Regions from separate parts of the Streptomyces sp. TAA204 genome, predicted to be linked through region 1. Evidence: riboswitches for the same ligand, from Rfam matches in the RefSeq annotation. Region 1 holds a riboswitch; the other holds the start of a gene.

What was found. Region 1 has a riboswitch for cyclic di-AMP ahead of H343_RS0110480 (C40 family peptidase). Riboswitches for the same ligand answer to the same signal wherever they lie in the genome.
Region 2: it holds a riboswitch for cyclic di-AMP, as region 1 does, so the genes downstream of both, H343_RS0126480 (M23 family metallopeptidase) here and H343_RS0110480 (C40 family peptidase) in region 1, are expected to answer to the same signal.

What each region holds. Positions count from the first base shown of each region.
Region 1 covers NZ_AUKW01000004.1:484,009-489,623, forward strand. Annotated here, with positions in the region: gene H343_RS0110470 (M23 family metallopeptidase) at 1-1,086, shown strand, start outside; gene pcrA (DNA helicase PcrA) at 1,235-3,859, opposite strand; cyclic di-AMP (ydaO/yuaA leader) riboswitch at 4,186-4,377, shown strand; gene H343_RS0110480 (C40 family peptidase) at 4,385-5,512, shown strand; gene H343_RS0110485 (hypothetical protein) at 5,568-5,615, opposite strand, start outside.
Region 2 covers NZ_KE384282.1:29,564-35,178, forward strand. Annotated here, with positions in the region: gene rox (rifampin monooxygenase) at 438-1,928, shown strand; gene H343_RS0126480 (M23 family metallopeptidase) at 2,325-3,470, opposite strand; cyclic di-AMP (ydaO/yuaA leader) riboswitch at 3,482-3,641, opposite strand; gene H343_RS0126485 (PP2C family protein-serine/threonine phosphatase) at 3,906-5,039, opposite strand; gene H343_RS33015 (Rieske (2Fe-2S) protein) at 5,209-5,615, shown strand, end outside.

The DNA.
Region 1 (5,615 bases):
GACAACCACGAGTACCACGAGTACTACGAGTCCTATGACGGACACGATCCGCGGGCCGCTGAGGGGTACGACACCTACGGGCAACACCCCTCCCACGACGGGCAGTTCGCGCAGAACAGCGGCCCGGACGCCACAGCGGCCCACCCCACCGTCGACAGCGACCACCTCCTGAACGCCGAGCCCTACGCGGAAGAGGACCACTTCCCCGCCGGCCACCGCGACAGCCACGACGACAGCCACGACAACGGCGATGTCCACGGCCACGGCCATCACGGCCACGACGACGTCTACAGCCACGACGAGGAACTCGCCTCCGGCGCCGCACCGTCCGCCGCCGCGTACGTCCCGCACCCGCGTGGCCGCCGCCGCTCCCCCCGGCCCAAGCGCTCGGCCATGCTCACCGTCGCCGTGCCGTCCGTCGCCGTGATGGGCGTGGCGGGCGCCGCCGCAGCATCCGTCGTCGGTGAGGGCCAGGAGAGCGACCAGGTCACCGCGCAGGCCTCCGCGGCCGACACAGCCGTGAAACCGGCCAACACCAAGCTCGACACCCAGCTCGCCGGACTCTCCGCCGACGCGAACGACTTCGCCGACCGCGCCAGCCGCACGCAGGAACGCATCGACCTCAAGCAGCGCCAGGAGGCGGAGCGCGAGCGCAAGGCGAAGGAGGCCGCGCGCAAGGAGGCGCTGCGTCCCAAGTTCGCGGTCCCCGTCAAGGAGCACGGGCTGAGCGCACAGTACGGGCAGGCGGGCCTCAACTGGATGTCCGTCCACACCGGGATCGACTTCCCCGTCGACGAGGGCACGCCCGTGATGGCCGCGACCGACGGGACCATCACCACCAAGTACGACATGTCCTTCGGGAACATGGCCGTGGTGACCGCGCCCGACGGCACCGAGACGTGGTACGCCCACCTGAGCAGCACCAAGATCCGCGCGGGTGAGGTCAAGGCCGGCGACACCATCGGGTATTCGGGCAGTTCCGGCAACTCCACCGGCCCGCACCTGCACTTCGAGGTGCACCCCGGCGGCGGTGCGGCCATAGACCCGCTCCCCTGGCTGCGCTCCAAGGGCCTCGACCCGTCCTGACCACCGCTGCGGGGCGGTCGGGCGTCATACCCGCGCCTGGTCCTCCACACCCGGCTGCCGCTCCGGCCCCCGGCGCGTCCGCGTGCAGGGCTCCGGGCGTACGGGCATGCGCCCCCGCCCGGCCCCCGTACGCCCGGCGGCCGGTCCGCTACAGCTTCTGCACCGGCGCGTAGCGCAGCAGCAGCCGCTTCGGCTTCTCACCGCCGAAGTCCACCGTCGCCTCGGAGTTGTCCCCGCTGCCCTTCACGGCCAGCACAGTGCCCAGCCCGAAGCTGTCGTGAGTGACCCGGTCCCCCACGGTCAGTGAGACCACGGGGCGGTCCGCACCACGCCGCGTCGCGAACCCGCTCGGGCCGCCGCGCCGGGCCCCTCCCCCCGCGGCCGACGAAAGAAGCGCGCCCGCACCGGAGCCCGTCCCGATGCCGCCACGGCCGGTCGCCCCGCCCCCGGTGGCCGCACCGGTGCGCTTCCACTCGACGAACGTGTCGGGGATCTCCTCCAGAAAGCGGGACGGCGGGTTGTACGACGGCTGGCCCCACGCGCTGCGCAGCACGGAACGCGTCAGGTACAGCCGCCTTCTGGCACGCGTGATGCCCACGTACGCCAGCCGCCGTTCCTCCTCCAGCTCCTTCGTCTGACCCAGCGCGCGCATGTGCGGGAAGACGCCGTCCTCCATGCCGGAGAGGAAGACCACGGGGAACTCCAGGCCCTTGGCGGTGTGCAGCGTCATCAGTGTGATGACGCCGCTCTCCTCGCCCTCCTCCTCGTCGGGGATCTGGTCGGAGTCCGCGACGAGGGCGACCTGTTCCAGGAAGTCGGCGAGCGTGCCCGGTTCGTCCTCGCCGCGCTCCTGCTCGAACTCCAGGGCCACGGCGGCCAGTTCCTGCAGATTCTCCAGGCGTGTCTCGTCCTGGGGGTCGGTCGAGGACTGCAGCTCGGCCACATAGCCCGTCTGCTCCAGCACGGCTTCCAGCACGGTCGCGGGCCCGGCGCCCGACTCGACGACGGTGCGCAGCTCCTCCATCAGCACGTTGAAGCGCCGCACCGCGTTGGCCGAGCGCGCGGCCATCCCGTACGCCTCGTCGACACGGACCAGGGCCTGCGGGAACGTGATCTTCTCCCGCAGCGCCAGAGCCTCGATCATCGCCTCGGCGCGGTCGCCGATGCCCCGCTTGGGAACGTTCAGGATGCGGCGCAGCGGCACCGCGTCCTCCGGGTTCGCCAGCACCCGCAGGTACGCCAGCACGTCGCGGACCTCGCGGCGCTCGTAGAAGCGCACGCCTCCGACGACCTTGTAGGGCAGGCCGACCCGGATGAAGACCTCTTCGAAGACACGGGACTGTGCGTTCGTACGGTAGAAGACGGCGACGTCGCCCGCCTTGGCCTCGCCCGCGTCGGTGAGCCGGTCGATCTCCTCGGCGACGAACTGTGCCTCGTCGTGCTCGGTGTCGGAGACGTAGCCCGTGATGCGGGCGCCGGCTCCGGACTGCGTCCACAGGTTCTTCGGACGGCGGTTCTCGTTCCGCTCGATGACGGCGTTGGCGGCGCTGAGAATCGTCTGGGTGGAGCGGTAGTTCTGCTCCAGCAGGATCGTCGTCGCGTCCGGGTAGTCCTCCTCGAACTGGAGGATGTTGCGGATGGTGGCGCCGCGGAAGGCGTAGATGGACTGGTCGGCGTCGCCGACGACGCACAGTTCGGCCCGCTCACGCGGGGCGTGTTCCCCCTCTCCTTCCCCCTCCCCAGCGTCCGTGCCCGAGTCCGTATCCGTGCCTGTGTCCGCGTCCGTGCCCGTGTCCGCGTCCGTGCCCGTGTCCGCGTCCGTGCCGACGAGTTCACGCACGAGGGTGTACTGCGCGTGGTTCGTGTCCTGGTACTCGTCCACCAGCACATGGCGGAACCGGCGCCGGTAGTGCCCGGCGACATCCGGGAACGCCTGCAGCAGATGGACGGTGGTCATGATGATGTCGTCGAAGTCCAGGGCGTTCGCCTCGCGCAGCCGCGCCTGGTACATCGTGTACGCCTCGGCGAGGGTCTTCTCGAAGCCCCCCGACGCCTGCCCCGCGAAGTCCTCCTCGTCGATCAGTTCGTTCTTGAGGTTGGAGACCTTCGCGCTGAACGCCTTGGGCGGATAGCGCTTCGGGTCCAGGTCCAGGTCACGGCAGACCAGCGCCATGAGCCGCTTGGAATCCGCCGCGTCGTAGATCGAGAACGACGAGGTGAAGCCGAGCTTCTTGCTCTCCCTGCGCAGGATGCGCACGCACGCGCTGTGGAAGGTGGAGACCCACATGGAACGCGCCCGTGGCCCGACCAGCTCCTCGACCCGCTCCTTCATCTCGCCGGCCGCCTTGTTGGTGAAGGTGATGGCGAGGATCTGACCGGGGTGCGCGCCGCGGGCGGCCAGCAGATACGCGATGCGGTGGGTGAGCACACGCGTCTTCCCCGAGCCCGCCCCGGCGACGATCAGCAGAGGCGAGCCCGTGTGCACGACGGCCGCACGCTGCGCCTCGTTCATCTCCTCCAGCAGCGTCTGCGCGTCCACGACGGTGCGCTGGGCGCCTCCGCGGTGGTACGCGCCGGAGCTGCCGCCGTCCCCTCCGCGGCCCTCGGATCCACGGCCCTCGAAGGTGCCCTGGAACAGGTCGTGCGGGATCTCTTCCTCGCCGTGGTGGCCCCCGTCGGGAGAAGGCTCCTCGCCCTGTCCGGGGGAGGGTCCGTCCTGCGCGCGCACGGGAGCGAGGTTCGCCAGGAAGCTGTCGTCGAAGAGGCTGCTCATCGTCGAGCAAGTCTAGGCTCTGGGTGTGACGCCGCAGAGCCTGGCGGCCCTGGAGGGGCCCGCCCCACGGCCTGACGTTCCGGGACGGACCCCGGCGTACGGCCCCGCCGTACGAGCCCGACGGTCCGGCGACCTGCGCGCATCCCCGCCCCTGCGGGCCCGGCGGCCCGCGGACGCTCCCATCCCGCGAAGGCCCGCCCGACCGCAGCCGTTTGATAACGAACAGATAGCGGACGTATCACCTCCGGTCTTCACAGGCACCCCACAACTCCGCTAGCGTGCCGTGCCGGACGCCCCGCACCGCTCGCCGGCGAAAGCGCCGGCACGGGTCGTCCCCGCCGAATCCGGCCGGCAGCACTGCCGGAGCCGGGGACCCACCGCGTACGCGGACCTGCGCGTACGCACCCGGGGTGAATCGGTCCGTACGCGCCCGCCGAAGCACGCGCACGGCCCGTAGGGCAGCCTTCCGAACGCCCGAACCCGTCAGCTAACCCGGTAGGCGGTTCACGGAAGGAGTTGCCGGCCTTGGCGTCCCATCGCAAGCCGCGCACACGCATATTCGGCTCCGCCGCGACGAAACGCGGCGCTCTCGGCGTCACCACCGCGGCGCTCGCCTCCGTCTCCCTGCTCTCGCAGAGCGCCCAGGCAGCACCGGACGACGGCAGGCCGTCGGTCTCCGAGGTCAAGAAGAAGGTCGACAAGCTGTACCAGGAGGCGGAGAGCTCCACCCAGAAGTACAACGCCGCCAAGGAGAAGACGGACGCCCAGCGCACCAAGGCCGACCGGTCGCTCGACGAGGCCGCCGAGCGCACCGCCGACCTCAACGACGCCCGGCGCACGCTCGGCAACTACGCCACGGCGCAGTACCGCAACGGCGGCATGTCGCAGACCGCGACGCTGCTGCTCTCTCAGGACCCGCAGCAGTTCTTTGAGCAGACACATGTGCTGGACCGGATGACGGGCCGCCAGAAGGAGGCGGTCGGCGACTTCGAGCGGCAGCAGAAGGCGGCGAAGGCCGAGCGCGCCGCGGCCACCGAGCAACTGGCCTCGCTGGCCGCCTCCCAGAAGGCACTCAAGAAGAACAAGCAGGACGTACAGGCGAAGCTCTCCGAGGCCCGCAAGATGCTCTCGAAGCTGACGGCCGAGGAGAAGGCGCGGCTGGCTGCGGCAGAGAAGAAGCGGGAAGCGGCAGCCCGCAAGGCGGCGGAGCGCGCGGAGGCGGAGCGCCGCGAGGCGGCGAAGGACCAGCAGGGTGACGGCTCCGAGGCCGGCACGGGCAGCGGTTCGCCGGACGGTTCGGCCTCGTCCAGGGCGCAGAAGGTCCTCTCCTACGCCAAGGCCCAGTTGGGCAAGCCGTACGTGTGGGGCGCCACCGGGCCGAGCTCCTTCGACTGCTCCGGGCTGACCATGGGCGCGTGGAAGGCCGCCGGGGTCACGCTGCCGCGTACCACCTTCGACCAGGTCGACGTGGGTTCGAAGGTGCCCAGGTCACAGATGCAGCCGGGCGACCTGATCTTCTTCTACGACGACGTGACCCACGTCGGCATCTACGCGGGGAACGGGCAGATGATCCACGCCCCGAAGCCGGGTACCGAGGTCAGGTACGAGTCCATCGACAACATGCCCTTCCACTCGGCGAACCGGCCGGGCTGAGGCACGGCGGGCGGGGGGCCGGGCCCCCGCCCGGACCCCCGGGCCGTTCCCGTCCTCAGGTCCACAGCACCGCGATGAAGATGTTCGCGGTGGTCAGCGCGCC
Region 2 (5,615 bases), on a different contig from region 1:
TCCGGGGAAACGGCGGCCTGCCGGCGGGCGTCGGAGAGGGCGATGACCACGTCTCGCGGCGTCGTCCGGGCACCCGGGCGGATCTTCACGCCGACGGTACTCCACAGCGGACCGCGGAACGCCCGGCGGCGAAGGGCCGGGCGGCACGGAGCCGCACGACACAGCGCCTGACGACAGCGCCGGATGACGGGGCCGGACGCAAAAAAGCAAGGAGCACGCCCGCTCCTTGCCACTCTCAACGTATAGCGCACGGGGGGCCTTGCGGCAAGACCCGGGTCGTGCCGCAGAATCGTCGGCCGAGGCCGCAACCTGCGGAAATCACTGATTCGCGAAGTCCGTGTGCTTTTGTCGACGTATGACGCCACGGTGCGGGCGGACTCGCCGCCGGCCGGGCTGAGCAGCCGGGCCGGGAATCAGGCTCTTGGAGTGGGGGTTTCATGAATGACGTGATCATTGTCGGCGGTGGACCGACCGGCATGATGCTGGCCGCCGAACTGCGGCTGCACGGTCTGCGGGTGGTCGTGGTGGAGAGGGAGAAGGAGCCGGTCACGTTCGTCCGCTCGCTGGGTCTGCACGTGCGCAGCATCGAGGTGATGGACCAGCGCGGTCTGCTGGAGCGGTTCCTCGCGGAGGGCACGAAGTACCCGGTCGGCGGCTTCTTCGCCGCCATCAGCAAGCCGTCACCCCAGGGGCTGGACACCGAACACGGATACGTCCTCGGCATTCCGCAGCCCGTCACCGACCGCCTGCTGGCCGAGCGTGCCACCGAGCTGGGCGCCGAGATCCGGCGCGGCTGCGCACTGGTCGGACTGAGCCAGGACGAGGAGGGGGTGTCCGCCGAACTGGCCACCGAGGACGGACGCACGCTGCTGCGCGCGCGTTACCTCGTCGGCTGCGACGGCGGCCGCAGCACGGTGCGCGGACTGGTCGGCGTCGGCTTCCCCGGCGAGCCCTCCCGTGTCGAGACGCTGCTGGGCGAGATGGAGGTGACCGAGGATACGGAGAAGGTGGCCGCCGTGGTGGCCGAGGTCCGCAAGACCGAACTCCGGTTCGGCGTCGGGCCTTTCGGGGACGACGGGGTGCACCGCGTCGTCGTGCCCGGCGAGGGGGTGACCGAGGACCGCACGGTCCCGCCGACTCTCGAGGAGTTCAAGCGGCGGCTGCGGGCCGTCGCCGGGACCGACTTCGGCGTGCACTCACCACGCCGGCTCTCCCGCTTCGGCGACGCCACCCGGCTTGCCGAGCGCTACCGGACCGGCCGCGTGCTGCTGGCCGGCGACGCGGCGCACATCCACCCGCCCACCGGCGGACAGGGCCTCAACCTCGGTATCCAGGACGCGTTCAACCTCGGATGGAAACTGGCCGCCGAGGTCGGCGGCTGGGCGCCGGAGGGGCTGCTGGACAGCTACCACACCGAACGGCACCCGGTGGCCGCCGACGTACTGGACAACACCCGCGCACAGATGGAGCTGATGTCCACCGAGCCGGGCGCCCGGGCGGCTCGCCGGCTGGTGTCGGAACTGGCGGACTTCGAGGAGGTCAACCGGTACCTGATCGAAAAGGTCACCGCGATCAGCGTCCACTACGACTTCGGCGAGGGCCACGAACTGCTCGGCAGGCGGATGCGGGACGTAGAGCTGAAGCGGGGGCGACTCTACGAGCTGATGCGCGGCGGGCGGGGGCTGCTGCTCGACCGGACCGGCACGCTGTCCGTGGCGGGCTGGGGCGACCGGGTCGACCACGTCGTCGACACCTTTGCCGACCGAGACACCGCCGCCGGTGCCGATGCCGGCACCGGCACCGGCACCCGCGAACTGGACGTGCCCGCCGTGCTGCTGCGGCCGGACGGCCACGTGGCGTGGGCCGGCGAGGACCAGCAGGATCTGCTCGGCCATCTGCCCAAGTGGTTCGGCGCACCCGCCGGCTGAGCGGGCCGGGCAGGGCGCGGGAAGAGGACCGGCGGCCCTGATGTCGGGGGGTGGTCCACCAGGGCCGCCGGGGCATGTGCGGGGCCGTGGGCCCCCGTCCGCCGCCGCCCCGTCCCCTCCATCTCCGTGCCGAGGGGCATGGGCGAGTCGTGCGTGGTCCAGCGCACCTCGACGGTGCGAGGCGGCGGCGGCGCGAAGAGTCTTCGCGGGATCTCGATGTGCCGCGGATGCTGCGGGGCCGGCCGCCGGCCGCTGGCCCCGCAGCGCGGCCGGGTGCGGCGAGTGGCCGGTGCCACGGGCCGGACCGGCTGGACGGGTCCGGCCCGTGGGCCGTACCAGTGAGGAGGCGCAGAAGTGAGCCGGGACAGGGGACGGACGTGACGCCGCCCCCGGCCCTCAGATGCTCAGGCCCTTGCCCCGCAGCCACGCCATCGGGTCGATCGGTGAGCCGCCGCCCGGGCGGACCTCCATGTGCAGGTGTGCGCCGGTGACGTTGCCGGTGGCGCCGACGCGGCCGATGACCTCGCCCGCGCCGACCTTCTCGCCGGCGGTGACGTTCATGGACGACTGGTGGGCGAACCACACCTCGGTGCCGTCGTTGAGTTCGAGGATGGTGCGGTAGCCGTACGATCCGGCCCAGCCCGCTTCCTTGACGGTTCCGGAGGCGACGGCCTTGATGGGCGTGCCGGAGGCCGCTGCGAAGTCCTGGCCGGTGTGGTCGTTCGACCACAGGCTGCCCGACTCGCCGAAGGTGGAGGTGAGTTGGGCGCCCGCGACGGGAAGCGAGAAGCTCTTGGCGAGCTTGGCCAGCCGGGCCTCCTCCGCCTTCTTGCGCTTCTCGGCCTCTGCCTTTCGGTCGGCGGCGAGCGCCTTGGCGGCCTTGGCCTCCGCCGCGTCGGCCGCCTCCTTGGCGGCGGCGTCGCGTGCGTCGGCGTCGGCCTGGGACTGGGCGTCCTGGGCCTGGGCGAGGATGCGGGAGCGCAGCGCCTCGCCCGCGTCCGTACGGCCGGCGGCCGCGTCGTCCGCGGTGAGCGCGCCCTGCGTGAGCGGCTGGCCCGCGATCTCCTCGGAGTCGCCGCCCGCGAGGAGGCTGACTCCCGGCAGGTCCTCGGCGGCGGAGACGTCCGGCATCGAAATGGCGGAGGGCTTCTCCTGCGCGGTGGCCATGCCGCCCGCGCCGACCGCCGCGATCATGCCGACGCCGAGGACCGCGCTGCTGCGGGCCATGCTGCCGCCGCGCTGCTTGACGACCTTGTGCCGCCCGCGTACGGGGCGGACGGTCTCCTCGGTGGGGTTCCAGCCTTCGTAGCGTTCCGGGGCGTCGTCGCCGCCGTGCCAGAGGTAGGGCTGTGGCTCGGAGTCGCCGGTGGCGGAGCCCGTCTCGTACGTCTCCGTCAGCAGCGAGCCCTGCGAGTCCGACCGACCGTAGGTGCCGTACTGGGGGTACGAGCTGTAGGGACCGAAGACCTCGTACGTATGGGACTCGTAGTCGCCGCCGTACGGGGCATAGGTGCCCTCGGGGGCATGCCTGTTGGACGCCACGGGGGCGTTCTCCTTTCCTTCCTTCTCGCCTACCGGGTTAGCTGACGGGTTCGGAGCAGGAAGGTCTCCTACGAACTGCCCGCCCATGGACGGAACTTGTCGATTCACCCCATCCCCGCCGTGCGAGCCGGCAGGGGGTGGTTCCCCGGTTCCTTTCGGTGCATCTGTATCGAGTTGTGGCTCGGGGTGGTGCACTTTCAGGATTCGGCGACGGTGCACGGTGCCGTCTCTCGTGACGGCAGTGACGACCGCGCTGCGTTACCGAACGTTAATGGAGCCCCGGCTCGGATTCCAAGCGGTTCCAGTGGAATTTGCACTCGCATGACAGAGCCGCGAGGACAGGTGCGGCGAATCGGGACACGCGGTCACCGGGCCGGTGCACGTGTGCGCGGTGCGTGAGGGGAGTGAGGGGGAGAAGGGAGAGTTGAGAGCCCGTCAGTCCGGGGACCTGTCCCGCTGCACTGCCATCAGGGCCATGTCGTCCTTCACGCGACCGCCGGCGTGGGCACGGACGTCCGCGAGGACGCGGTCCAGCAGCTCCGCCGGGTCGTCGAAGACGCATCCCGCGAGCCGCGTTCCGGGGTCGAAGAACGTCCCGGACCGGTTGCGCGCCTCGGTCAGGCCGTCCGTGTAGAAGAGGATCTGCAGCCCCGGGGGGAAGGGCAGTTCCTGCACCCGCCCCCTCCAACTGCCCAGTTCGCTCAGGCCCAGCGGCAGGCACGGCTCACTCGGATCGAGGAAGCGGGGCCTGCCGTCCTGAAGCAACAGCGGGGCCGGATGGCCCCTGTTGAGCACCCGCAGGGTCCTCTCGCCGCCCGCCGTGAACTCGGCGAGCAGCGCGGTCGTGAACCCCTCCAGGTCCTCCTCTCCCCCTCGGGGCCGTCTCTCCCGCAGCAGCGCCCGGTCCAGCCGGTCGGCGACCCCTTCGAGGGTGGGCTCCTGCTCGGCGGCCTCCCGGAAGGCTCCGAGAAGGATCACGACCGTGCCCACGGCGGCCAGGCCCTTGCCCCGCACGTCGCCGAGAAGGACGCGCACCCCGTGCGGGGTCTCCTGCACCGCGTAGAGGTCCCCGCCGATCTGCGCACCGTGCGCCGCCGCCTCGTACCGCACCGCGATCCGCAGCTCCCCCGCCCGGGGCAGAGGTACGGGCAGCACCGCGAACTGGGCCGTCTCCGCGACCGAACGGGCGGAGGCCAGAGCCGCCCCTCTGCGGCGTACGAACCAGCTGATCCCGGTCGCCAGGACGCTCACCACGGCGAGGGTGACCACCCTGGTGAGGTGGTCCTGCAAGGTCGACATCCCCCCGGGGAGCAGCAGCGTCGCGGCCAGGAGCCCGGTCGAGAGCAGACCCGTCAGGGCGGTGGCGGCCGTCGAGGCGACGAACGCGACGATCAGCGGCGCGGCGGTGAAGAGGGGAGTACCCGAGATGTGTGACGGGGTGAGCAGGGTCATGAGGGTGCCGGCGAGGATCAGCAGCGCGGCCAGCATCAGCAGCAGACGCGTGGCGGGACGCCCGATGAGGTCGCTTTCGTACCGGGAATCCGGCGGCATGCTGTGGCGGTCCTGCATCTCTTCGCGCTCCCTGGGGCGTGCCCGGCCGGCCGGCTCACCCGACAGGCCAGTACCTCAGCCTCGCCCCGGTCACCGGTGGCGGCCAGCCCGGGAGGACCAGCCGGAGCACAGGACGCCCGCCCTCGACGGAGTCGTTTGCCTCCCGACAGGAGGGGAACCGGGCGGTATGTCCTATTCACAGAAAATCCTCGCGTGCGCGACCGCCCTGCGCTCCGTCCTCCCCCACCCCGACGGCCCGGGACGCGTGCTCACCGCAGTCGAGAACGTGGAGCGGAGCACCGTCCTCGACCCCGTGATGTCGAGCGTGCGGCGTTCCGTGCAGTCCCTGCCGCTGGGCGAGCAGACACGTGACGCCCTCCACGGCCGCTGGCTCGGGCATCCCGTGCATCCGGCGCTGGTGCAGATCCCCATCGGCACCTGGGCGTCGGCGGCCGTGCTGGATCTGCTGCCCGGCAGGCGCTTCGCACCGGGACTGCTGGTGGCCACAGGACTCGTCGCCGCCGTGCCGGCCGCGGTGACGGGGTGGATCGACTGGGCGGACCTGCGCAAGCCGCAGATGCGCGTGGGCCTCGT